2 regions of the Microbacterium lushaniae genome follow, and region 2 is predicted to be linked to the other one. Evidence: predicted binding sites of a transcription regulator. Region 2 holds the regulator's gene; the other holds the start of a gene.

Region 1 (11,982 bases), 1.5 Mb from region 2:
GACCCGAAGAAGCTCCGCAAGATCGTCCGCAAGAAACCGCCGCAGGGGTTCGTGAACTGGGGCGAATCGACGTTCGAGCGCCTCGTCGGCGCCGAACCCGAACCGCTGCAGCCGCATCTGCAGATCACGGCGGCGATCCTCATCAACGTGATCGCCCGCGGCGGCGACGTGTTCGCCCACGTCCGCTCCCTCGTCTTCGACAACCACGAGCCCCGCCCCCGCCAGCGCGAGCTCGCCCGGCGCGCGCTGGCGATCTTCCGCACGCTGCGGGCCGCCGACGTGGTGGAGGTGGCCGACGGGGCGATCCGCCTCACCGTCGACCTGCAGCCCAATTTCGCCCTCAATCAGCCCCTGTCGCCGTTCGCGCTCGCCGCCATCGAGCTTCTCGATCCCGACGACGCACAGGGCGCGGCGGGCACGGGCCACTATGCGCTGGACGTCGTGAGCGTCATCGAAGCGACCCTCGATGACCCCCGCCCCGTCCTGTCGCAGCAGGAGTACCTCGCCCGGGGCGAGGCCGTCGCCGCGATGAAGCGCGAGGGGCTGGACTACGACCAGCGCATGGACGCCCTCGAGGAGATCACCTACCCGAAGCCGCTGGCCGACCTGCTCGCCCAGTCGTACGAGGTGTTCGCGTCGAGCCAGCCGTGGATCCGCGACTTCGCGCTGTCGCCCAAGTCGGTCGTGCGCGACATGTTCGAGCGCGCCCTGTCGTTCGGGGAGTTCGTCTCGATGTACTCCCTCGCCCGCAGCGAGGGGCTCGTGCTGCGCTACCTCAGCGACGCCTACCGTGCGATCCGTCAGACGGTCCCCGTCGAAGCCCGGACCCCCGACCTGACCGACCTCATCGAATGGCTCGGCGAGCTCGTCCGCCAGGTCGACTCCAGTCTCGTCGACGAGTGGGCGGCGCTCATCGCCCCGCCCGACGACCCGGCGGCGCCGGTCGTCCCGCCGCCGCCGCCGTCGGTGCTGACGAACCGCCGCGCGTTCAGCGTGCTCGTGCGCAACGAGATGTTCCGCCGCATCCAGCTGGCCGCGCGCCAGCGCGACGACGAGCTCGCCGCACTCGACCCCGACGCCGACTGGCCGGAGGCGCTGGATGCGTACTACGCCGAGCACGATGAGATCCTCACCGGCGGCCCAGCGCGGTCGGCGACCCTCGTGACGGTGGACGAGAGCGACGTAGCCGACGGCGTGTGGCGCGTCGAGCAGACCATCGACGACCCCGCCGGCGACCACGACTGGCGCATCCGCGCCGTGGTCGATCTGCCGGCATCCGAGGAGGCGGGCACGGCCGTCGTACAGGTGACCGAGGTCGTCCGGCTCTAGGGCGGCGCTTAGGCTCGGAGGGTGGACACCGCCCTCGCCATCCTGCTGCTCGTCAACGCCGCCTTCAACGTGCTGGTCTGGCCGCGGTTCTACGGGCGCGTCGCCAAGGACCCGCGCGCGCGGGATGCGGCGGGCAAGCCCACGCGCTTCCTGATCGTGCACGCCGTCCTCATCGCCCTCGCCCTCGTCCTGGCGCTGGTCTCGGCGATCGCGGGCGTCATCGCGCTGGTGGACTGACCGCCCCCGGCGCCCCGCCGGTGTGCTCGGCAGGGCTGAACACGACGATCACATGGAGGTCGTGCGTGACCTCGACGAAGCGGTGCTCCTCCCCGGCCGGGACGAACAGCACGGCTCCGGGCACCGCCTCGGCGCTTCCGCCCGGCGTCGTCAGGCGAGCGCTGCCGGCGAGGACGATGTAGACCTCGTCCTCGGTGTGGGGCTGCTGCGGATCGACGCCGCCGGCGGGGATGACGTAGGAGCCGACGCTCATCGTGGGTGCGCGCAGCAGCTCGTCGTAGACCGCGAGGCCCGGCGAGGAAGCGGGGGGATACCACGATCGCATGACGCTCCTTTCCGGTGGTGTGCCGTCATCGTGCCCGGCTCGCGCCGCGGCATCCACGTCCACCTCCGACACGGTGGCCTGCACGGGACGGGGGTGGTGGTGTCTCGCCGGTCCAGGGCGCCTCAGGGGTGCCTAGACTCGCGGCAGGAGCCGCCAGGCTCCGCGCGAGCCTCGGAGGAGCACGATATGCAGCTGGCCATGGTGGGACTGGGACGGATGGGCGCGAACATCGTGCGCCGCCTGATGCGCGACGGGCACGAGTGCATCGTGTACGACGTCAACCCGGATGCGGTGGCGACCCTGGAGGGGGAGGGAGCCGTGGGCGCGGGGGACTTCGCCGACCTCGCCGCGAAGATGACCGCGCCGCGCACGGTCTGGCTCATGATCCCGGCAGGGCTCACCGGTCGGGTGGTGGAAGAAGTCGCCGCGGTCCTGGAGCCGGGCGACATCATCATCGACGGCGGCAACTCCAACTATCGCGACGACGTCCGCCGCGCCGCCGCACTCAAGGAACGCGGCATCCACTACGTCGACGTCGGCACCAGCGGCGGGGTGTTCGGTCTCGAGCGCGGCTTCTGCCTCATGGTCGGCGGCCCGGACGAGGCCTTCGCCCACATCGAGCCGGTCCTGCAGACGATCTCGCCCGGCACCGGTGACATCCCGCGCACGCACGGACGCAGCGGGGAGGTCGCCCCGGAGGAACAGGGCTACCTGCACTGCGGCCCGTCGGGCGCCGGTCACTTCGTGAAGATGGTGCACAACGGCATCGAGTACGGCGTCATGGCCGCCATCGCAGAGGGTCTCAACATCCTCGACAACGCCGATGCCGGCCTGCGCGAGACGACGCACTCCGCCGAGGTCGCGCCGCTGGAGGAGCCGGAGTTCTACCAGTTCGACATCGACACCCCGAAGGTCACCGAGCTGTGGCGGCGCGGATCGGTCATCTCCTCCTGGCTGCTGGATCTGGCCGCGGCCGCCCTCCAGGCCAATCCGACGCTCGAGGGCCTCGCCGGCCGGGTCTCGGACTCGGGCGAGGGGCGCTGGACGGTCAAGGCCGCGGTGGATGTGGGTGTGCCGGCTCCCGTGCTGGCGGCGTCGCTGTTCGGGAGGTTCGCCTCGCGGGGCGAGGACCACTTCGCCAACCAGGTGCTCTCGGCCATGCGGATGCAGTTCGGCGGCCACCAGGAGCTGCCCGCCGGCGACGTGCTCGAGGCGGGCGGGGCGAAGGCCGACAGCGGCGGGTCCTGACCACCGCCGGGTCCCGGTGACGGATGCGGCGGCCCGCCGTAGGCTGAGGGGCATCCCACCGACGGCAGGGGAGGGCGGCATGGTCCGCGTACGCGTGGCAGGGGTCGCACTGGACTCCGCGCAGCAGCACGTCATCCTGCTCAAGCCGGTGGGTCCGTCCGCCCTCGCCGGCACGGTGCTCCCGGTGTGGATCGGAGCCCAGGAGGCGACGGCGATCCTCGTCGCCGTGGAAGGGGTGGTGCCGCCCCGCCCGCTCGCTCACGACCTCATGGTGAGACTGGTCGACGCGCTCGAGGGCTCCGTCGAACGGGTCGACGTGACCCGCGTGGACGGCGGCACCTTCTACGCGGAGGTCTCCCTCGTCACCCCGCACGGGCTGCGCGTGATCGACGCGCGCCCCTCCGACGCCATCGCCCTCGCCTCGCGGACGGACGCACCGATCTGGGTCGCCGACCCGGTGTTCGCTGAGGCGGGCGTCCCCGAGGCGGTGACCGACCTTCCCGACCAGGTGGACGAGGAGGAGGAGGTGGACGAACTCCGTCGCTTCCTCGACGAGGTCGACCCCGACGACTTCAAGGCGTGAACGTCGCGGCCTACTCGACGATGCCCAGTTCCCGCAGGTCGATCAGCTCGCCCTGCGGCTGCCAGCTCGTGCCGTCGAACTGGGTCAGCTGCACCTGGAAGATCAGGCGCCCGCCGAAGCCGGCGTCGAGGGTCATGCCGTCCTGCAGGTACGGGTTGGCGGTGTCCTCCATCGAGTCCCACGCCTCCAGGAGTCCGTCGGCTGTGAGCTCGGGCGCCGCTTTCAGTGCTTCGACCAGCGCCGCGCCCAGACCGTACCCGTTGAACGCCAGCGCCTGACGGATGTCCTTCTCATAGCCGTGCTCGGTCATCGCGGCGACGAAGGCCTGTGTGGCCTCGTCCTCCTCGTTCTTCGGGTCGGCCGGATCCTTGCCCCAGTGGAACGCGTACGCGTCGCGGACGGCTTCCGCGCCGGCCGGGTCGACGACGGTGACGAAGTCGGCCATGTTGCCGGCGAGCAGGAGCGTCGGCTCGTAGCCGATCTCGTCCATGTACGCCGTGACCGCACCGATCGTCGGAGCGCCGATGTTGATGATGACCGTGTTCACCCCCGCCGCCTGGAACTGGCTGACCTGCGCGCTGAGGTCGGCCGTGCCGGGCGGGACCGTCGCCACCTGTGCCGGAGTGACGCCGCCGGCTTCCAGGCCGGCGATGTGGCTCTCGCTCAGGTCGTTGTTGAAGCCGATGAACCCGACGACCGCGTCGGGGGCGTTCTCCTTCAGCCATTGCGCGTGGAGCTCGCCCTCCCATGCGACATCGGGCCAGAAGGCGCGCGTGTACGGGAAGTTCTCGACGTCGCTGAGGGGGGTCTGGCCGGCAAGGGCGATCTGCGCGACCTTCTTGTCGTTGAGGTAGGGGCGGCCGGGGACGGCGATGCCGCCGAAGTTGACCACCGCGATCGCGCCGTCCTTCTCGACGAAGCTGCGCTGGTTGTCGGCGAGGCGGGCGGGGTCGTATCCGTCGTCGGCGGTGACGAGCTCGATCTGCCGGCCGTCGATGCCGCCCTCGGCGTTCGTCGCCTCGATGTACGCCTGGAAGCCGTGCAGGCCCGCGGCCGCTGCAGCCAGCGGTCCGCTCTGCGGCCAGCTGGCGCCGATGACGATCGGGCTGTCGTCGGCTGCTCCCTCGTCGGGCTCGGTCGCGGCCTGCCGGCCGGTGCACCCCCCGAGCAGCAGCGCGACGGCGGTCGCCGCGGTGACGGCGATGAGGGTGGGGCGAGTTCGTCGTGACATCTTCATCAGCGATTCGCTTCCTTTCGTGTGAGTGCGGGTGGTGATTCGGGTCTCGGTTCGGTGCGCACGGGGGCGGAGCGGGCGCCGCCGGCGGTGGCGGGTGCGCGGCGGACGGTGAGGCCACCGATCCGCCGCGCGAGCGTTGAGCTCCAGCCGGCCAGACCCCCCGGCGCGAAGATCAGGCACACACCCAGCAGCACCGCGAAGATGAGCTGAGCGAACTGGCCGGAAGCTTGGCCGGGCAGGACGTCGCTGGCGAAATCGGGGAGATACACCACGATCGCGGCCCCGACGATGGCGCCGATCCATGACCGGTTACCCCCCACGGTGGTGGCCATGAGCAGGATCAGCGAGAACGTCAGGAGGTAGCTGTCGGGGGTTGCCACCGTGAGGACGAGGACCAGGATGCCGCCGGCCAGACTGGCCACGGCGGCGCTGACCACGAACGCGATGAGCTTGAGCTGTGGGACGCGCACCCCGTTGGCCATCGCGAGGATGCGATTCGTGCGCACCGCGGCGTAGGCGCGGCCGAAGCGCCCGGTCGTGATGTTGCGCAGCAGTCCCAGCGTGCCGGCGAGCGAGGCCAGCGCGAAGAGATAGCCCAGCTGAGCGGACGTCAGGCCGGCCTGCGCGGTGAAAGGGGAGGTGGGCAGCGCCAGCCCGACGGTTCCGCCGGTGAAATCGCTGAATCTGTTCATCAGCAGCGGGAAGACGGCGGCGATCGCGATCGTGAACAGGCCGAGGTTGAGGCCGCCGAGCTTGAGCGCGGGGATCCCGATGACGACTCCGACGAGCAGTCCCACGGCGACGCTGCCGGCGAGAGCGACGGGCCACGGTGCATCGAGGTTCAGCATCATGAGCATCGTCGTGTAGCCGCCGATGCCGAGGATCGCGCCGTGCCCCACGCTGATCTGTCCGGAGAAGCCCACGAGGAGGTTCAGTCCGGCTACGCCGAGGGCGATCGCGAGTACGCGCGTGGCGTTGAAGAGGTCGTAGTCGCTCACCAGGAACGGGACGCACACGCCGATGAGCAGGAGGGCGAGGGTGCCCAGCCCGCGCGGCGTGCGGAACCACGGCCGCTCGAGCGGGTAGGGGACGGGAGGGGTCACGCGCGCACCATCCGTTCTCTTCCGAAGAGCCCGCCGGGTTTGATCAGAAGGACGATCACGATCAGGACGAAGGCGACGACGATGTTGAGGTCGCCGCCCAGGAACGGGATGTAGCGGCCCGCGAACGCGGTGACCACTCCGATCAGCAGGCCCCCCACGACTGCCCCGACGCGGCTGGTGAGGCCGCCGAGGGTCGCGGCGGACAGCGCCATGAGCAGGGGGAAGTTCATCATCTGGGGCGACAGCCCCAGCGTCGGTGCGGCCACCACTCCGGCCACGGCCCCGACGGCACCGGCGACCGCCCAGCCCAGGGCCAGCCACACCGGTGCGGAGAGCCCGAGCAGTGCCGCAGACGGTGCGTTCTGCGCGACGGCGCGCAGGCGCAGTCCGATGGGCGTCTTCTGGAACAGCAGCGCGGTCAGGGCCATCGCCACGATCACCAGCAGCGCACCGCCTGCCTGCTGGTACGTCAGCCGCAGGCCGGCGAACTGGATGATGCCCGACCCGAAGGGGCTCGGGAAGCTGCGGGGGTCGGTGCCCCAGATGATGCTCGCCAAGGCGCTGATGCCCAGCAGCAGTGCGACGCCCATCGCCATCAGGACGCCTTCGTTGCGGGTGTCGACCCAGCGGACGACGACGACGTGCAGGAGCGCCCCGATCACCGCGGATGCGGCGACGGCGATGAGGATCGCCAGCCACGGCGGGATCCCGCCCAGCAGCACCGTGTACGCGATGAAGGCGGCGACGACGGCCAGCTCGCCCTGGGCGAAATTCAGCATCCCGGTGCCCTGGAACACCACGCTCAAGGCGAGTGCGAGCGCCGCGTACACCGTTCCGGTCGTGAGGCCGTCGAGCAGGATCTGGAAGAACTCAGTCATCGAGTGCCCCTTCGGGCGAGGAGGTCGCAGCCGGGGAGTGCGCGTCGCCGAGGTAGGCGGCGCGCAGGGCGTCGTGGTCCTGCAGCTCGGTGGCCGGTCCTTCCAGCGCGACGCGGCCGCGGGAGAGGACGATCGCCCGGTCGGCGATCCGGAGGGACAGGCGGGCGTTCTGCTCGGCGAGCAGGATGGTCAGCGACCATGCGTCGCGCAGCGACTGGAAGCGGTTGAACAGCTCCAGCGTCGTCAGCGGTGCAAGACCCAGCGACGGTTCGTCCACCAGGAGCAGCCGAGGGCGTGCGAGAAGGGCCCGTGCGACGGCGAGCATCTGCGCCTGGCCGCCCGAGAGCGCGCCGGCCTGGCGGGCCCGCATCTCGTGCAGGACGGGGAACGTCTCGGCGATCAGCTCCAGGTCGGAGGTCGTGCGCGCGCGCAGGTTCCGCGGGCGGGCGAGAGCGCCCAGGCGCAGGTTCTCCTCGACGGTGAGTTCGGTGAACGTGCCGCGGCCCTCGGGGACATGGCCGAGGCCCAGGCGCGCGACCCGTGCGGTGGACAGCCCGTCGATGCGGGTTCCCGCGAGCGTGATCGCGCCGGAGGATGCGACCTGACGCGACAGGGCCCGCAGCAGCGTCGTCTTGCCCGCGCCGTTCGCGCCCAGAAGCGCCACGATCTCGCCTTCCGCGATCGCCAGGTCGACGCCGTGGAGCACCTGCACGCCGCCATAACGGGCGCACAGGTCTTCGGCGATGAGCATGGTCATGGCAGCTCCCCGTCGGCGGGTGCATCGGCACCCAGGTAGGCGGCGATCACGAGCGGATCGGCCGACACGGTCGCCGGGTCTCCGGAGGCCAGCAGCCGCCCGGCATCGAGGACCGCGACGAATCGGGCGACGCGCATGACCAGCCCCACGTCGTGCTCGACGAGCAGGCTCGTCATGTCGGAGTGGGCGCCGAACTCCGCGATGAATCCGAGCAGCTCGTCGGCCTCGTCGGCGCTGAGGCCGGCGGCCGGTTCGTCCAGCAGCAGGAGCTGGGGGCGCGACAGGAGCGCGCGGGCGATCTCGACGCGTCGACGATCCGCGTGGGCCAGGCTGCTCACGGGGGCCAGGGCCAGCGGCTGGAGGCCGAGCGGGCCCATCAGCTCCCACGCGTCCAGCCGCACGGCGCGCTCTTCGCGGCTCGCCCGGCCGATCCTCAGGGCGGCCGCCCACATCCCCGCCCGCATTCCGCCGTGCGCTCCGAGCAGCACGTTCTCGAAGACGTTGAGGTCGGGCAGAAGGGTGGGCGTCTGGAACGTGCGGGCGATGCCGGCGACCGCGCGCGCCTGGGCGGGCATGTCCCTCATCGGGCGTCCCGCCAGGGCGATCTCGCCCTCGTGGCGGTAGATGCCGCTGATGCAGTTGAAGAGGGTGGTCTTGCCGGCGCCGTTGGGACCGATGACCGCGCTGGTTCCTCCGCGAGGGATGTCGAAGCTCACGTCATCCAGAGCGCGAACACCCCGGAATCCGATCCCGACGTCGCTGATCGTCAGCGCGGGAGCGAGGGTCGTCATCTCGTGCGTGCGCACGGTCGCGTCGCTGTCCAGGGTCATCATCCTTGATGTCGTCGGGCGGGGTGAGGGGGTGCCTCGTCGCCATCGTATGAGCGGCCCTGCGATATGGGTCAGAGTGATTTGCGTATACGGGACATCGACGCTATTGATGTCCGAGCGGGCAGCCCATACCGTCCCGGGCTCCGGCGGTCGCGCTGGAACGGGGTAGGTCTCACGCGGCGCGGAAGACCGGGACCCGTCGCTCGGGCTGTTCGACGTAGCGTCGGCCGAGGGGCGAGATCCACTCGATCGCGCCGCCGGCGAGCTGTCGCACCACCCACCCGCCGTGATGCTTGATGGTGTGATGGCCCTGGCACAGCGGGGCGAGGTTGGAAAGCTCTGTTCGTCCGCCGTCTTCCCACGCGACCTGATGGTCGATCTGACATCGGGCGGCAGGCATCGCGCACCCCGGGCCCATACATCGATCGGCTCGCCAGCGGACCAGGCGCCGAAGCGGGGCGGGCGGGCGGTACTTCCTGCGACCCACCGAGAGGACCGTCCCGGTCTCGGGGTGGGTGAGGATCCGCATCCAGCTGTCGGCCGTGCCGCACAGCTCCCGTGCCCGCTCGATCGGGATCGGACCGACCCCCTCCACGACGGCCGGCTCGCTCTGTCCGGCCAGTTCGTCATTGAGGAGCGCCATCGCCGGGACGGTGACGGCGACTGTCGCGCGGATCCCACGGGCGGCGGTGGGGTACTCCCGGACGACCCCATCGACGAGCAGATCGGCTACGGCATCGGCGCGGAGCTGGTCGAGAGTGCGCGTTTCACCCTCTTCTGCCGCCAGCACCTTGGCGATGGCGGTGACACGGTCGTGGACGGCGTGGGCTTCCACAGCCGGCAGGTGAACGAGGAGCCACGCCATGCCGTCGGCGGCCGGCTCGATGACGACTCGGCGCTGCGCGATCGCGTCGCGGTGGCGTTCCTCGAGCGTCGCCGCCCGGACCATCTCCACCAGCTTGCGCAGCAGGCGGCGAAAGGCGCCGAGCGGGTGCGCCTCGGCCAGCTCGACCGCGAGAGGAATCACCTGCTCGCGGAGCGCCGGCTCGACGGTGTCGACGAGTTCGACGAACACCTCTGCGTGACGCTCGGTCGTTCGCGCCCCGTGCAGCGAGGCAAGCATCGAGGGGTAGCGGGCGACGAGCCCCTCGGCGGTGATCAGGAGCCGGTCTGCGGCATGCTCGGTCATCTGAAGCGCCGCCGCAAGCTCCAGGCGCAGCGAACGCTCGATGATCTCCGGGCCGGCGCCGCGGAAAGTGGTCACCTCGGTGAGCGCTGCTCGATGCATCGCCTCGACCCGTTCGAACCGCTGCGCCGCGAACACCGCCATCATCGTCGACACCTCGGTCACGAGGTCCAGCGGATCCAGCACGCCGGCCGGCTCGGGGTTGTCCTCCCAGAGCGCCTCGAGCCCCTCGTCGGCGTCGTCCGCCGAGTGGGTGGCATCTGTGCTCATGGGAAGAGGTTAGAACGTACCTCCGACATTCGGCTTCCAACCCCGGCGAAGGTACGACGTACTTGGCGAACGATTCGGCCACGCACAGGTTGAACTCCACGCCGGGCGGGCTGCCCTCAGAGGCCGCGCACGACCAGCTTGCCCACCGTGTGCGCCGCGTCGATGTGCGCCAGCGCGGCACGGGCCTGCGTCTGCGGCCACACGCGCTCGATGTGCGGGGTGATGTCGCCCGCGGCCGCCAGGCGTGCCAGTTCCGCGGTGATCTCCGGCTTCGCCGTCGCTGCGAGCGGCCGCAGGCGCCGCGACCCGAACACCGACAGCACCATGGCGCGAAGGATCACCGCCAGCGGGCCGGTCACGGGGCGGCTGCCGCCACTGACGAGAACCACGGTGCCGCCGGGAACGACGAGGCGACGCAGCTGCCGCAGCGGATGATCGCCGGCGATGACGACGACGGCGTCGAAGGATGCCGCAGTGAGCTGCGACAGGTCGGTGCGCCGGTGCTCGAGCCCGGTCGTCGCGCCCAGCGCCGTGACCACGGGAAGCGCACGGGGGCCAGCCAGCGCGGTGACTTGGGCTCCGCGGAGCGCCGCCAGCTGAACGGTGAAGTGCCCCACCCCGCCGCCGGCGCCCACGATCAGCACGCGCGCCCCGCGGGCAGCGTCGCCTTCGAGCCCGGCGAGCGCGAGCGCCTGCCACGCCGTGCCGCCGGCCATCGGCAGCGTGGCCGCGACGAGGTCGTCCAGGCCCTCGGGGCGGAGGACGAGCCGCGCGGCGGGGACTGCGACGAAGGGTGCGAGCCCGCCGCCGGTGGTCTCGCCCAGCACCGCGTCGCCCACCTGCAGCGTCGTGACGGCGGCGCCTGCCCGGACGACCGTGCCGGCGATGTCGCGGCCCTGCACCGCGGTCCGCGGGCGGCGCAACCCGAATGCCAGGCGCAGGATCAGCGGGTCTCCTCGCATGACCCGGGCGTCGGCGGAGTTCAGCGCGGTCGCATGGACGCGCACCAGCACGTCGTCGGGACCCGGAGAGGGGACCGGCACCTCTTCGGGCGCGACGGCTTCGGCATCGCCGTAGCGGTGCTGTGCCCACGCGGTCATGGTGGGGGGCGCGGCTGTGGCGTGCGTGGTCATGAGGTCTCCTCCTCGGGGTAGCGGAACACCGCGTCCAGGGGGGTCCCGAATACGCGGGCGATCTGGAAGGCCAGCTCCAGAGTGGGCGAGTACTTGCCCTGCTCGATGGCGATGAGGGTCTGCCGCGTCACGCCGATGCGGCGGGCGAGCTCGGCCTGGGTGAGTCCCGCGGCTTCGCGCAGGGCTCGGATGTCGTTGACCACCTTCGTGGGCTTGACCATCAGACCAGTCCCCGGCGGTAGGCGACGACCTGCGCGATGCCGCCGATGAAAGCCGACAGCGCGAACCCGAAGAACATGGTGTTCGCGATCCAGAACCAGGACACCTCGAGCGCGCACAGCGCGATCACGCCCAGTCCGGCGATGACCATGAAGGCTTGACCGACACGGGATCCGAGGCGGGCGATGTCGCGGTCGCGCAGGTCTGCCGCGCCCACGCCGTCGGGGTCGCGCACACCGGCGATCATGCCCCACACGATGCTGAGGACGATCGAGCCGACGATGCTGCCGAGGATCGTCCAGAGCATGATCGGCCACCAGTGCACGTCGGCGAGCGGTCCACCGCCGGCCGCGTGCAGGATCACGATGACGTAAACCGTCATCGCCACGAGCGTGATGATGAGCTGCGACCACGTGTTGCGTTCTTGATAGACCACGTCACCCTCCTCCGGGTGTCAAGAATGTTTGACACGCTCAGTATTGGATGCCGCGACCTCCCTGTCAAGAATTTTTTACATTGGGCCCGACGATCAGACCGCCGATAGTGTGCGTGTGGGTGACTTCTCGTTCGGCTGGTCGGGAGAGCCTTGTGTCCAGAATCCCGACTACTGAAAGAGACTCACATCGCAATGCTCAGACGGCACCCCC
Region 2 (11,982 bases):
GTCCACGAGCACCGCGATGCGGTCATCGCCCGCCCACCGGCGGGCGACGCGCGCGAGCACGACGTCCAGCTCCTCCTGGGCGAGCCCGTGCATGAGCTGCAGGTGCACGACGAGTTCCGGACCCCGCAGCCGGGCCGCGGGGTCGCCCGGCTCGACGGCGAGGTCGAGCACGGCCAGTTCGCCGGAGATGGACTCCTGCAGCCCCGTGAACACCTCGGCCGAAACGTGCGCGGGCTCCCACGCGATGCCCTGGCCGATCGCCCACACCGCCGGGCGGCGCAGGACGAACTCCGTCTCCGAGCCCGGATCGATCACGATGAGGTCGGTGTCATCGGCTGCGGCGGCAAGCGCGGTGCGCACACCCTCGGCGGGCACCGGCCGGGCCGTGGCATCCCACCGGCCCATCGCGGCGACCGACGTGAAGACGGGGAGCACCTTGCGCCCGTCCGGGGCGGCGACCGTCACGATCGACAGCTCCTGCGTCTTGTCCACCTCGAGACCGTGCGCGCCGACCCCCGAGTCGCCCTTCTCGGCGATGAGCGGGATGAGCAGCCGTGCGGTGCGGTAGGCCTCGACGACGGCGACGGCGTCGCCCTCCCCCGCGCGGAAGGCGGTCAGCGCCGCCAGGAGCGCCGGATCGGCCGATCCGTCATCACCGGCGTGCGGGTTCGACTCGAACCGGCGGCCCTCCCACGGGACGCCCGCCGAATCGGCTCCCGGATCAGCCTCCGGCGACATCCAGCGCCTCAGCCAGCGTGAACGCGCCGGCGTACAGTGCCTTGCCCACGATCGCACCCTCGACGCCGAGGTGCACGAGCTCGCGCAGCGCGAGGATGTCGTCCAGGCTCGACACCCCGCCGGAGGCGACGATGGGCTTCGGGGTGCGCGAGGTCATCTCCCGCAGGAGCTCCAGGTTGGGGCCGCGCAGTGTGCCGTCCTTGGTGACATCCGTCACGACGTAGCGGGAGCACCCGGCCTCTTCCAGCCGGTCCAGGACGGTCCACAGATCGCCGCCGTCGCGGGTCCAGCCGCGGGCGGCGAGGGTCGTGCCGCGCACATCCAGGCCGACGGCGATGGCGTCGCCGTAGCGGCTGATCACGTCGGCGGCCCACTCCGGGTTCTCCAGCGCGGCCGTGCCCAGATTGATGCGGGCGGCGCCGCTGTCCAGCGCCGCTTCCAGCGACCGGTCGTCACGGATGCCGCCGGACAGCTCCACCTGGACGCCCCGGACCTGCTTGATGACCTTGCGCAGCACGGCACCGTTGCTTCCGCGCCCGAAGGCTGCGTCCAGATCCACGAGGTGGATCCACTTCGCACCCTGTCGCGCCCACTCGGCGGCCGCGTCGACCGGGTCGCCGTAGCTCGTTTCAGTGCCGGCCTCCCCCTGGGTCAGGCGCACGGCCTTCCCCGAGGCGATATCGACGGCGGGCAGCAGGATCAGCTCAGGGCTGGAGGCGAAATCGTTCATGGCTCCTCGTGCGATCGGACGGCGGGCACCGGCGCGGGGCACAAGCTCAGAGAGTATCCCTGCGCAGGCCGCCGATCCAATTGGACAACAGCTTGATGCCGGCCTCGCCGGATTTCTCCGGGTGGAACTGGGTCGCCGAAAGCGGGCCGTTCTCCACCGCGGCCAGGAACGGCGTGCCGTAGGCGCACCACGTGAGAGTGGGCGCGGGGAAGGGCGGCATGACCTCGAGGTGCCATTGCTGCGCCGCGAAGGAGTGCACGAAGTAGAACCGCTCCGACTCGATTCCGGCGAACAGGCGCGAGCCTTCGCCCGCCTCGACGGTGTTCCAGCCCATGTGCGGCAGCACGGGAGCGTCCAGCTCGGTCACGACACCGGGCCACTCCCCGAGCCCCTCGGTGTCGACCCCGCGCTCCACGCCGCGCCCGAACAGCACCTGCATGCCGACGCAGATCCCCAGCACGGGACGACCGCCGGCCAGACGGCGTTCGATGACCTCGTCGCCGCGGCTCTCGCGCAGCGCTTCCATCACCGCCCGGAATGCGCCCACCCCGGGAACGACCAGTCCATCGGCGTCGCGGATGAGGCCGCGGTCGCTGGTCAGGCGTGCGTCGGCGCCGGCCGCGGCCAGCGCCTTCACGGCGGAGTGGACGTTGCCCGAGCCGTAGTCCAGGACAGCGACGACCGGCCGGTCGGTCACAGTGCGCCCTTGGTGCTGGGGATGCCTTCCACGAGCGGGTCCAGCGCCTTGGCCTGGCGGAACGCGCGCGCGAACGCCTTGTACTCCGCTTCGGCGATGTGGTGGGCGTCGCGACCCTCGAGCACCCGCACGTGCACCGTGAGGCCGGCGTGGAAGGCCAGCGCCTCGAAGGTGTGCCGCACGAGGGAGCCGGTGAAGTGGCCGCCGATGAGGTGGTACTCGAAGCCGGCCGGCTCGCCCGTGTGGACGAGGTAGGGACGGCCGCTGATGTCCACGACGGCCTGCACGAGCGCCTCGTCCAACGGCACGAGGGCGTCGCCGAACCGCGTGATGCCGGCCTTGTCGCCGAGGGCCTGACGGATGGCGTCGCCGAGCACGATCGCGACGTCCTCCACGGTGTGGTGGGCGTCGATGTGGGTGTCACCGGTGGCCCGCACGGTGAGATCGGTCAGCGAGTGCTTCGCGAACGCCGTGAGCAGGTGATCGTAGAACGGCACGCTCGTGGAGATGGAGCTCGTCCCCGTGCCATCCAGATCGAGTTCCAGCTCGACGGTGGACTCGCTCGTCGCGCGTCGCAGAGTCGCCGTGCGCGGCGCGCCTGATGCGGTCATACCTTCGATCCTACCGAGGCGAGCGCGTCGAGGAACGCGGTGGTCTCCTCCGCGGTGCCGGCGGTGACACGCAGGTGATGCGGGATGCCGACGTCGCGGATGAGGATGCCGCGGTCGTACAGTTCCCGCCACGTCCGGGCGGGGTCGTCCACGCCGCCGAACAGGACGAAGTTGGTCGCCGAGTCGTAGGGCGTGTACCCCAGGGCCGAGAGGGTCGCCGACATGCGGTCGCGCTGCGCGACGATCTCATCCACCATCCCGAGCATCACCGGCGCGTGCGCGAGCGCCGCCAGGGCGGCCGCCTGCGTGAGACCGCTCAGGTGGTAGGGCAGGCGGACAAGGCGCAGCGCGTCGACGAGCGCGGGGTCGGCGGCGAGGTACCCGACGCGGGCCCCGGCGAAGGCGAACGCCTTGCTCATGGTGCGGGACACGGCGAGGCGCTCCCGCCCGGGGAGGAGGGTCAGCGCCGAGCGCTCGTCGCGGGGTGCGAACTCCTGGTAGGCCTCGTCCACGATGACGATGCCGTCCGTGGCGTCGTACACGGCCTCGACGACGTCCAGGCCCATGGGGGTACCGGTGGGGTTGTTCGGTGCGCACAGGAAGACCACATCCGGCTGCACCTGCGCGACCTGCGCCGCAGCCGACTCGGGCGACACGGTGAAGTCGTGGGCGCGCTCACCGGCGATCCACTGCGCGCCGGTGCCGCGCGTGAGGAGGGGGTACATCGAATAGGTGGGCGCGAAGCCGAAGGCGGTCCGGCCGGGCCCGGCGAAGGCCTGCAGGAGGTGCTGCAGCACCTCGTTGGACCCGTTGCCCGCCCAGATCTGCTCGGCTGTGAGACCGTGCCCCAGGTAATCGGCGAATGCCTCCCGCAGGGCGGTGAACTCGCGGTCGGGGTATCTGTTGATCTCGCGCAGCGCGCGGGCAACCGAGTCGAGGATGTCGTCGGCGACCTCCTGGGGCACCGGGTGCGTGTTCTCGTTGACGTTCAGAGCGATGGGCAGCGGCGCCTGCGGTGCGCCGTACGGCACGAGACCGCGCAGATCGTCGCGGAGCGGGAGGTCGTCCAACCGGGTCGTCATTCCTCCCATGCTACGGCGAGGCGCTGACCTATGACTGCGGCGCGTACTCCAGCGGAATCGCCAGGCGCTGACCGGCCGAGACGCTGGAGGACTCCAGCACGTTCAGTCGCGTGATCTCCTCGACGACGTCCCGCGGGTCGGCGTGAGGGGCGAGGTCCTGCGCGATGGACCACAGGGACTCCCCCGACATGACCGTGATCTCGGTGAAGGTACCGGCCGTCGCGCCGCCCTCGGCGGACGCCAGGGCGCTCCCGCCGCCGAGCACCGCCACAGCGATGGCGACCGCGGCGGGGAGTGCGGCCAGACCCGCCAGCAGCCGGCGGCCGCGCGCCGTCAGACGCAGACGGGTGGTGGGGGCGACGCTCGCGATGGTGGCCATGGCTCCTCCTCTGGCGGAAGGTTCGCATCCGATCCTCGGCCGGGAGGGCCGGATGCGAACCTGTATTCCGAATCTATCTTCGATACTGTTCGTCTGTCAATCGTTTCTGTTATCGATACGGATCGAACGCGACACGCGTGGTGTAGCGGGATCTGCAGCGCGATACCGGATACGGTTTCGACAACGGAAGACCATCACGGACCTCCGACATTCGAAGACCGGTGCCATGGCGGGCACGGGAGGGAGCACGAGAATGACCGACGCGACCGCTCGCGACAAGCCGCAGACACGCCGGCGAAAGAGCCTCAGCGACAAGCAGCTGGCGATCCTCGAGGTCATCCAGCGCTCGATCGCGCGGCACGGCTATCCGCCGAGCATGCGGGAGATCGGTGACGCCGTGGGCCTGAAGTCGCTCTCCAGCGTCACCCACCAGCTCAACCAGCTCGAACTCAGCGGCTATCTGCGCCGCGACCCGGGCAAGACGCGCGCGATGGAAGTGCTCATCGACCTGCCCGGCACCGCCGCGGAGAACCCCGCCGACACCGCCCCCGCCCTCGGCGACGCCGCCTTGGTGCCGCTGGTGGGACGCATCGCGGCGGGCGTTCCCATCACCGCGGATCAGCAGGTGGAGGAGATCTTCCCCCTCCCCCGCCAGCTCGTGGGCAAGGGCGACCTGTTCATGCTCAAGGTCTCCGGCGAATCGATGATCGACGCGGCCATCTGCGACGGCGACTGGGTGGTCATCCGGTCGCAGGCGACGGCGGAGAACGGTGAGATCGTCGCGGCGATGCTGGACGGGGAGGCGACGGTGAAGACGTTCCGCCGTCGCGACGGCCACACGTGGCTGCTGCCGCGCAACTCCGCCTTCGAGCCGATCCTCGGCGACGACGCCGTCGTCCTCGGCCGCGTCGTGGCGGTGCTGCGCGCCGTCTGACCGGCACGCACCGGGCGCTCGGCACGGCGACTCCGTGGGCGGGCGCGACGCGGCGCCTAGGCTGACGGGATGCCGACTCCCCTGCCCTTCGGATCCTGGCCGTCTCCCCTGTCCGCCCAGGCCGTCGCGACGGCCTCGCCCCGCATCGACGGGGCCCGTTTCGTCGGCGACGAGATCTGGTGGGGCCAGACGGTGCCGGAGGAGGGCGGCCGGACGACCGTGCGGCGCCGCACGGCGGACGGCGCCGTGGCCGACGTCCTCCCCGCCCCCGGCAGCGCCCGCTCGCGCGTGCACGAGTACGGCGGCGGAGCGTGGGAGGTCACCGACGACGGCGAGCTCGTCTACGTCGAGAAGGCCGACGGCCGCGTCCGGATGCTGCCACCGGGGGGCGAGCCGCGGGCGCTGACGCCGCCGCGCGAGGGGGTGCGCTACGGCGGGCTGCGGATGCAGGCCGGCATCCTGCTCGCCGTGCGCGAGAGCGACCGCGACGCCCGCACGCCGCGGCGCGACATCGTGGCGATCCCCCTCGACGGCTCCGGCGCCGCAGATGACGCCGCCGTGCGCAGCCTCGTGGCCGGCAGCGACTTCGTCGCGCAGCCGGCGCTGTCCCCCGACGGCACGCGGCTGGCCTGGATCGCGTGGAACCACCCGGACATGCCGTGGGATCGCACGCAGCTGCGGGTCGGCGCCCTCGAAGACGGCGTCGTCCGGACCTGGACGGTCATCGCCGGCGGCGACGGCTCGGCTCCCCTGCAGCCCGAGTGGACGGCCGATGACGAGCTCACCTACCTCGATGACCGCACCGGGCGGTGGAACGTGTGGCGCACGCGCCTGGATGGCACGCCGCATCCGCTCGCCCCCGCCGACGCCGACACCGGCGGCGGCCTGTGGGTCCTGGGATCGCGCTGGTTCGCACCCGTGGACGGCGGATTCGTCGCGGTGCGCACGCACGGCGCCGACGAGATCGTCGCCGTCGTCGGGGGCGGCGTGCGGACGCTCCCGGTCCCCGTGACCTCCGGCGCCCTCGTGGAAGACGCCCGCGGGCGCCGCGTGCTCGTCTCCGGCTCGGGGACGGTGCAGCAGAGCGGACTGTGGCTGGTCGACCTCGACACCGACGCGCCCGCCGCGCTCGTCACCGGCGGTGCCGCCGTGCTGCCGGAGGAGTGGATGCCGCGCCCGCGGGCGGTGACCACCGATGGCCCGCGCGGCCCCGTGCACGCCTTCGCCTACCCGCCCACCAACCCCGAGCACACCGGCATGCCAGGGGAACGCCCGCCCTATCTCGTTCTCGTGCACGGCGGACCCACCGCCCACGTCGGACCTGCCGCATCCGCCAAGACGGCGTACTTCACCAGTCGCGGCATCGGGGTGCTCGATGTGAACTACGGCGGTTCCACCGGCTACGGTCGCGCGTACCGCGAGCGGCTGCGCGGCCAGTGGGGGGTCGTCGACGTCGAGGACGTCGCCGCCGCCGCGAGCGCGCTCGTGGCGCGGGGCGAGGCCGACGGTGCACGACTCGCGATCGACGGCGGGTCGGCGGGCGGGTGGACGGTGCTGGCGGCGCTCGTGGGGACGGATGTCTTCTCGGCCGGCGTCGCCCGTTACGCCGTGGGTGACGCCCGCACCCTCGCCGAGGACTCGCACGACTTCGAAGCCCGCTACCTCGACGGGCTCATCGGCCCGCTGCCGGAGGCGGAGGAGGTCTACCGCGAGCGGTCGCCGCTGAGCCGCCCGGAGGGATTCACCGTGCCGCTGCTGATCCTGCAGGGCGCGGAGGACGCGGTGGTCCCCCCGGCGCAGGCCGAGGCGATCCGCGACGCGCTCGTGGCCCGCGGCATCCCGCACGCCTACGTGGTGTACGAGGGTGAGGGGCACGGCTTCCGCCGTGCCGAGACGATCGTGCACGCCCTCGAGAGCGAGCTGGCCTTCCTCGGGCAGGTGTTCGGGTTCGCCACGCCGGGCGTGCCGCCGCTCCCCCTGTCCTGACCCGGCCGGTTCGCCGAGAGTGCATCACCTCGGCGAATCCGCACCGGATCCCGTGCACTCTCGCCGAGGCGATGCACTTTCGCCGTGCGGGGCACGGGTCAGGAGGCGAAGGGTGCCAGCTCTGCGGCGAGGCGCTCGCCCACGTGCGCGTGCAGGAACGTGCCCTCGGCGCGGTGCTCCTGGGCCAGGATGAGGCCGGAGTCGTGCGCCGCGGAGATCAGATCGCCGCGGTCGTACGGGACGACCGCGCGCACCTCCACCGCCGGCAGCGGCAGGGCGTCCTCGATCGCGGCGCGAAGCTCCCCGATGCCCTCGCCCGTCCGGGAGGAGACGAACAGCGCGTCCGGCTGCAGCCCGCGCAACACCAGCCGCGTGTCGGGATCGAGCAGGTCGGCCTTGTTGAACACGACGATCTCGCGCGTCGAGCGGGCACCGACATCGCCCATGACATCGCGCACGGTCGCCAGCTGCGCCGCCGGGTCGGGGTGGGATCCGTCCACGACGTGGACGATGACGTCGGCGTCGCCGACCTCCTCCAGCGTCGAACGGAACGCCTCGACCAGCTGGTGGGGCAGGTTGCGGACGAAGCCGACCGTGTCGGTGAGCGTGTAGACACGGCCGTCGGCGGTCTGCGACCGGCGCACCGTGGCATCCAGCGTCGCGAACAGGGCGTTCTCCACCAGCACACCCGCGCGGGTGAGGCGGTTGAGGAGACTCGACTTGCCGGCGTTGGTGTAGCCGGCGATCGCGACGGCGGGGATGACGTTGCGTTTGCGCTCGGCGCGCTTGGCCTCGCGCGCGGGCGCGAAGTCGCGGATCTGGCGGCGCAGCAGCGCCATGCGCGTGCGGATGCGGCGGCGGTCCAGCTCGATCTTCGTCTCACCGGGACCGCGCGAACCCATCCCGGCACCGCCGGCGCCGACCTGGCCACCGGCCTGGCGGCTCATGGAGTCACCCCACCCGCGCAGCCGCGGCAAGAGGTATTCCAGCTGCGCGAGCTCGACCTGCGCCTTGCCCTCGCGGCTCTTGGCGTGCTGGCTGAAGATGTCGAGGATCACCGTCGTGCGGTCGATGACCTTGACCTTCACGACGTCCTCGAGGGCGCGCCGCTGGCTGGGCGCGAGCTCGGTGTCGGCGATCACGGTGTCGGCACCGACGGCCACGACGATGTCACGCAGCTCCTGCGCCTTGCCCCGCCCGACGTACGTGGCCGGGTCGGGATGCGGCCGCCGCTGCAGCACGCCGTCCAGCACCACGGCGCCGGCGGTCTCGGCCAGGGCCGCCAGTTCGCGCAGGGAGTTCTCGGCGTCCTCCTGCGACCCCTGGGGGTGCACGCCCACGAGCACGACGTTCTCCAGGCGCAGCTGGCGGTACTCGACCTCGGTGACGTCTTCGAGCTCGGTGGAGAGCCCGCCCACGCGTCGCAGCGCTGCGCGCTCCTCGCGGTCCCACTGCTCGCCGTCGGTGTCGCCGTAGGCGACGGTGGTCTCGTCCTGCAGCGCCTGAGCGGCTCCGAACACGCGGACCCCCGAGCGCGCGTCGGCGTGCGCGAGCACCCGCTCCACGGGATCCGTGTCCGCCGCGTGCGTGCCGGCGACGGGCGCGTCCTGCCCGTTGCGGGGTGTGGTGGTGTCCGTCATCTCATCCTTTTCCGCGGAATCCTGCGCCCGGCTGGTGTCGGCCGGCACATCCCTGCACTCTAACTCTCCCCCTGCGCCGATACTCTTCCGCTACGCTCTCGGCATGGGGAGCGACCACTACTTCAGCGCGTCGCCTTCGAGCCCCTCTCAGTTGCGCCGCATCCGTGTCTCGCTGGCGGGACAGGATCGGGAAGTGACGACGGCGTCTGGAGTCTTCAGCCCCGACCGGCTCGACGCCGGTACCGCAGTGCTGCTGTCCCACACGCCCCCGCCGCCCTCCGGCGGCCATTTCCTCGATCTCGGCTGCGGCTGGGGCCCGATCGCGTTGACACTTGCACTGGAATCGCCGCGCGCCACGGTGTGGGCGGTCGACGTCAACGAGCGGGCCCTGGACCTTGTGCGGCGCAATGCCGAGGAACTGGGACTCCCCAACGTCAACGCCGTGCGCCCCGAGGATGTTCCCGACGACGTGAAGTTCCGCACCATCCGCTCCAACCCGCCGATCCGGGTGGGCAAGAACGAGCTGCACAGCATGCTCGAGCGCTGGATCCCGCGCCTGGACGAGCGATCGGACGCGTGGCTCGTGGTGCAGCGCAACCTCGGCTCCGACTCGCTCCAGCGGTGGCTGGCGGCGACGTTCCCGCGCGGGTACGGCGTGCACAGGGCGGCGACGGGACGCGGATACCGCGTGCTCAAGGTCCGCCGCCACGGAACGCCGGAGACCGGCACCATCGAACTGCCCTGATCAGGCGAGGGTGACCTCGCCCGAGAAGACGAGGGATGCCGGGCCTGACAGCAGCACGTCGCCCGCGCGCACGCGGACCCCCAGGCGCCCGCCGGGAACGTCGACCATCCAGCGGTCCGGCGCCGCCGGTCCCGCCCAGTGGCGCACGGCCAGCGCCGCGGCGGCGACGCCCGTGCCGCAGCTGAGGGTCTCCCCCACGCCGCGCTCGAACACCCGCATCCGCAGGCTCCCCACTCCATCGCGCACGAGCGGGTCGGCAGGGACCACGAACTCGACGTTGGCACCGTGGCGGGGCGCGGGCTCCAGCATCGGCTGGTAGGCGAGGTCGAGGCCGTCCAGCTCGGCGCGGGAGGACAGTGCCACCACGACGTGCGGGTTGCCGACGTCCACGCCCACGCCCGGGCGTGCGACATCCAGCCCGCGGGCCCGCACGAGGGTCTCCGCCGGCTCGATCGCGAACGCGCCGAGGTCGACCTCGAAGCCGTCATCGCTGCGAGTGAGGGTCTTCACGCCGGCTCGCGTGCCGATGCGCAGCCCGTCGTCGATGCTCGCGAGCCCGGCGTCGACCAGGTACTTCGCGAACACGCGTGTGCCGTTGCCGCACATCTCCGCCTTGGAGCCGTCGGCGTTGCGGTAGTCCATGAACCACTCGGCACCATCGGCGGTTGCGCCCTCCGCCAGGGCTCGCGAGCGCACGACCCGCAGCACGCCGTCGGCGCCGATGCCGAAGTGGCGGTCGCACAGCGTCGCGACCTGCGCGTCCGACAGGTCGAGGTCGCCCTCGGGATCGGCGATCACGACGAAGTCGTTTCCGGTCCCGTGGCCCTTGGTGAAGGGGAGCGTGAGCGGCATCGGACCAGTCTATGGGGCGGTCGCGCCGGCCAGCGCGGCCGCGTCGGCCGTGCGCGCGTCGACCCACGTGAGGTCGGCGTAGCGGCGGAACCACGACACCTGCCGTCGCGCGTAGCGGCGGGTCAGCGCCTGCGTCTGCGCGATCGCCTCCTCGGCGGTGACCTCGCCGCGCAGCTGGGCGAGCGCCTGCGCGTAGCCGATCGCCCGCCGCGCGGTCACGCCCTTCTCGAGCCCGCGTTCGCGCAGCGCGTCGGCCTCCTCGACGAGCCCTGCCCGCCACATCCCCTCCACGCGGGCGTCCAGCATCGCGACGAGCTCGGCGCGCTCGATGTGCGCGCCGATCACGTGCGTGGCCGGATGCCACGGCGCGGGCCGATCGGGGAGGGCCGCGCCGTGGGTGGCCTCCCCCTGCGCGAGCACTTCCAGCGCGCGCACGATCCGACGGCCGTTGGCCGGGTCGACGCGGGCGGCGGTGGCGGGATCGGCCGCGCGCAACCGGGCGAAGAGGGCACCGGCACCGTGCTCGGCCAGTTCCGCCTCCAGTCGCGCGCGCACCTGCGGGTCACGCGGGGGGAAGCGGAAGTCGTGGATGACGGCCGACACGTACAGCCCCGAGCCGCCGACGAGGATCGCATCGGCGCCGCGCTCGTGGATGCCGCGGATCGTCGCGCGCGCGGCATCCTGGTACCACGCCACCGCCGCCTCCTCGGTGACCTCGAGCACGTCCAGGAGGTGGTGCGGTATGCTGCGGCGCTCGGTCACGGGAAGCTTCGCCGTGCCGATGTCCATACCGCGGTACAGCTGCATGGCGTCGGCGTTGACGATCTCCGCCCCGCGGCCCGACGCGATCAGCGCCTCGGCGAGGGCCAGCGACAGCGCGGACTTGCCGGTGCCGGTGGCCCCGACGACGGCCCATAGGCGCGGCGTGCTCACTCTCCGACGCGAAAGACCGGAAGGCCGAGCGACACCGGACGCGGGCCGGATGCCGCGGCCGGCACCGCCGGCACGGCGCACGATTCGGCCTGCGCACGATCCCACGCGTCGCCGGCGCGGGTACGCCGCACCCGCAGCGGTGCACCGTCGGGGCTGTCGGCCAGCAGGTGGAACGGCGCGGCGTGGGTCACGACCGCCGTCACGACATCGCCGGGTCTCGGGACGGCGGAGCCGGCGGGCACCTCGACGTGGACGAGCCGGTTGTCCTCGGCCCGGCCGGTGAGACGGTGGGTGGCGGCGTCCTTCTTGCCCTCCCCCGTGGAGACGAGGATGCGCACTTCGCGCCCCAGTTGACGCTGGTTCTCTTCGAGCGAGATCCGCTCCTGCAGCGCGATGAGCCGCTCGTACCGCTCCTGCACGACGTGCTTGGGCACCTGGTCGGGCATGGTCGCAGCGGGTGTGCCGGCACGGATGGAGTACTGGAAGGTGAAGGCGCTGGAGAATCGCGAGGCCGCCACCACGCGAAGGGTGTCTTCGAAGTCCGCATCGGTCTCGCCGGGGAAGCCGACGATGATGTCGGTCGTGATCGCGGCGTGGGGCATCCGCTCGCGCACGCGGTCGAGGATCCCCAGGAACCGTTCGCTGCGGTACGAGC

Evidence for each region. The regulator LexA, encoded in region 2, represses DNA repair genes until DNA is damaged. The targets are predictions, from matches to a motif close to TCGAACANNTGTTCGA.
Region 1: a site for LexA is predicted at 9,994-10,009, ahead of F6J85_RS13225 (HNH endonuclease signature motif containing protein). Genes of this name have one in related genera too.

The regions. Positions count from the first base shown of each region.
Region 1 covers NZ_CP044232.1:2,751,951-2,763,932, reverse strand. Annotated here, with positions in the region: gene F6J85_RS13275 (DEAD/DEAH box helicase) at 1-1,329, shown strand, start outside; gene F6J85_RS13270 (SCO4848 family membrane protein) at 1,351-1,566, shown strand; gene F6J85_RS13265 (cupin domain-containing protein) at 1,547-1,891, opposite strand; gene gnd (phosphogluconate dehydrogenase (NAD(+)-dependent, decarboxylating)) at 2,078-3,139, shown strand; gene F6J85_RS13255 (bifunctional nuclease family protein) at 3,219-3,722, shown strand; gene F6J85_RS13250 (ABC transporter substrate-binding protein) at 3,733-4,959, opposite strand; gene F6J85_RS13245 (branched-chain amino acid ABC transporter permease) at 4,959-6,062, opposite strand; gene F6J85_RS13240 (branched-chain amino acid ABC transporter permease) at 6,059-6,940, opposite strand; gene F6J85_RS13235 (ABC transporter ATP-binding protein) at 6,933-7,697, opposite strand; gene F6J85_RS13230 (ABC transporter ATP-binding protein) at 7,694-8,527, opposite strand; gene F6J85_RS13225 (HNH endonuclease signature motif containing protein) at 8,700-9,983, opposite strand; gene F6J85_RS13220 (NAD(P)-dependent alcohol dehydrogenase) at 10,100-11,116, opposite strand; gene F6J85_RS13215 (helix-turn-helix transcriptional regulator) at 11,113-11,337, opposite strand; gene F6J85_RS13210 (hypothetical protein) at 11,337-11,771, opposite strand; gene F6J85_RS13205 (type II CAAX endopeptidase family protein) at 11,964-11,982, shown strand, end outside.
Region 2 covers NZ_CP044232.1:1,281,584-1,293,565, reverse strand. Annotated here, with positions in the region: gene F6J85_RS05975 (SseB family protein) at 1-738, opposite strand, end outside; gene priA (bifunctional 1-(5-phosphoribosyl)-5-((5-phosphoribosylamino)methylideneamino)imidazole-4-carboxamide isomerase/phosphoribosylanthranilate isomerase PriA) at 722-1,468, opposite strand; gene hisH (imidazole glycerol phosphate synthase subunit HisH) at 1,515-2,165, opposite strand; gene hisB (imidazoleglycerol-phosphate dehydratase HisB) at 2,162-2,776, opposite strand; gene F6J85_RS05955 (histidinol-phosphate transaminase) at 2,773-3,858, opposite strand; gene F6J85_RS05950 (LysM peptidoglycan-binding domain-containing protein) at 3,887-4,237, opposite strand; gene lexA (transcriptional repressor LexA) at 4,491-5,171, shown strand; gene F6J85_RS05940 (dipeptidyl-peptidase 5) at 5,241-7,157, shown strand; gene hflX (GTPase HflX) at 7,256-8,797, opposite strand; gene F6J85_RS05930 (class I SAM-dependent methyltransferase) at 8,901-9,542, shown strand; gene dapF (diaminopimelate epimerase) at 9,543-10,394, opposite strand; gene miaA (tRNA (adenosine(37)-N6)-dimethylallyltransferase MiaA) at 10,404-11,327, opposite strand; gene miaB (tRNA (N6-isopentenyl adenosine(37)-C2)-methylthiotransferase MiaB) at 11,324-11,982, opposite strand, start outside.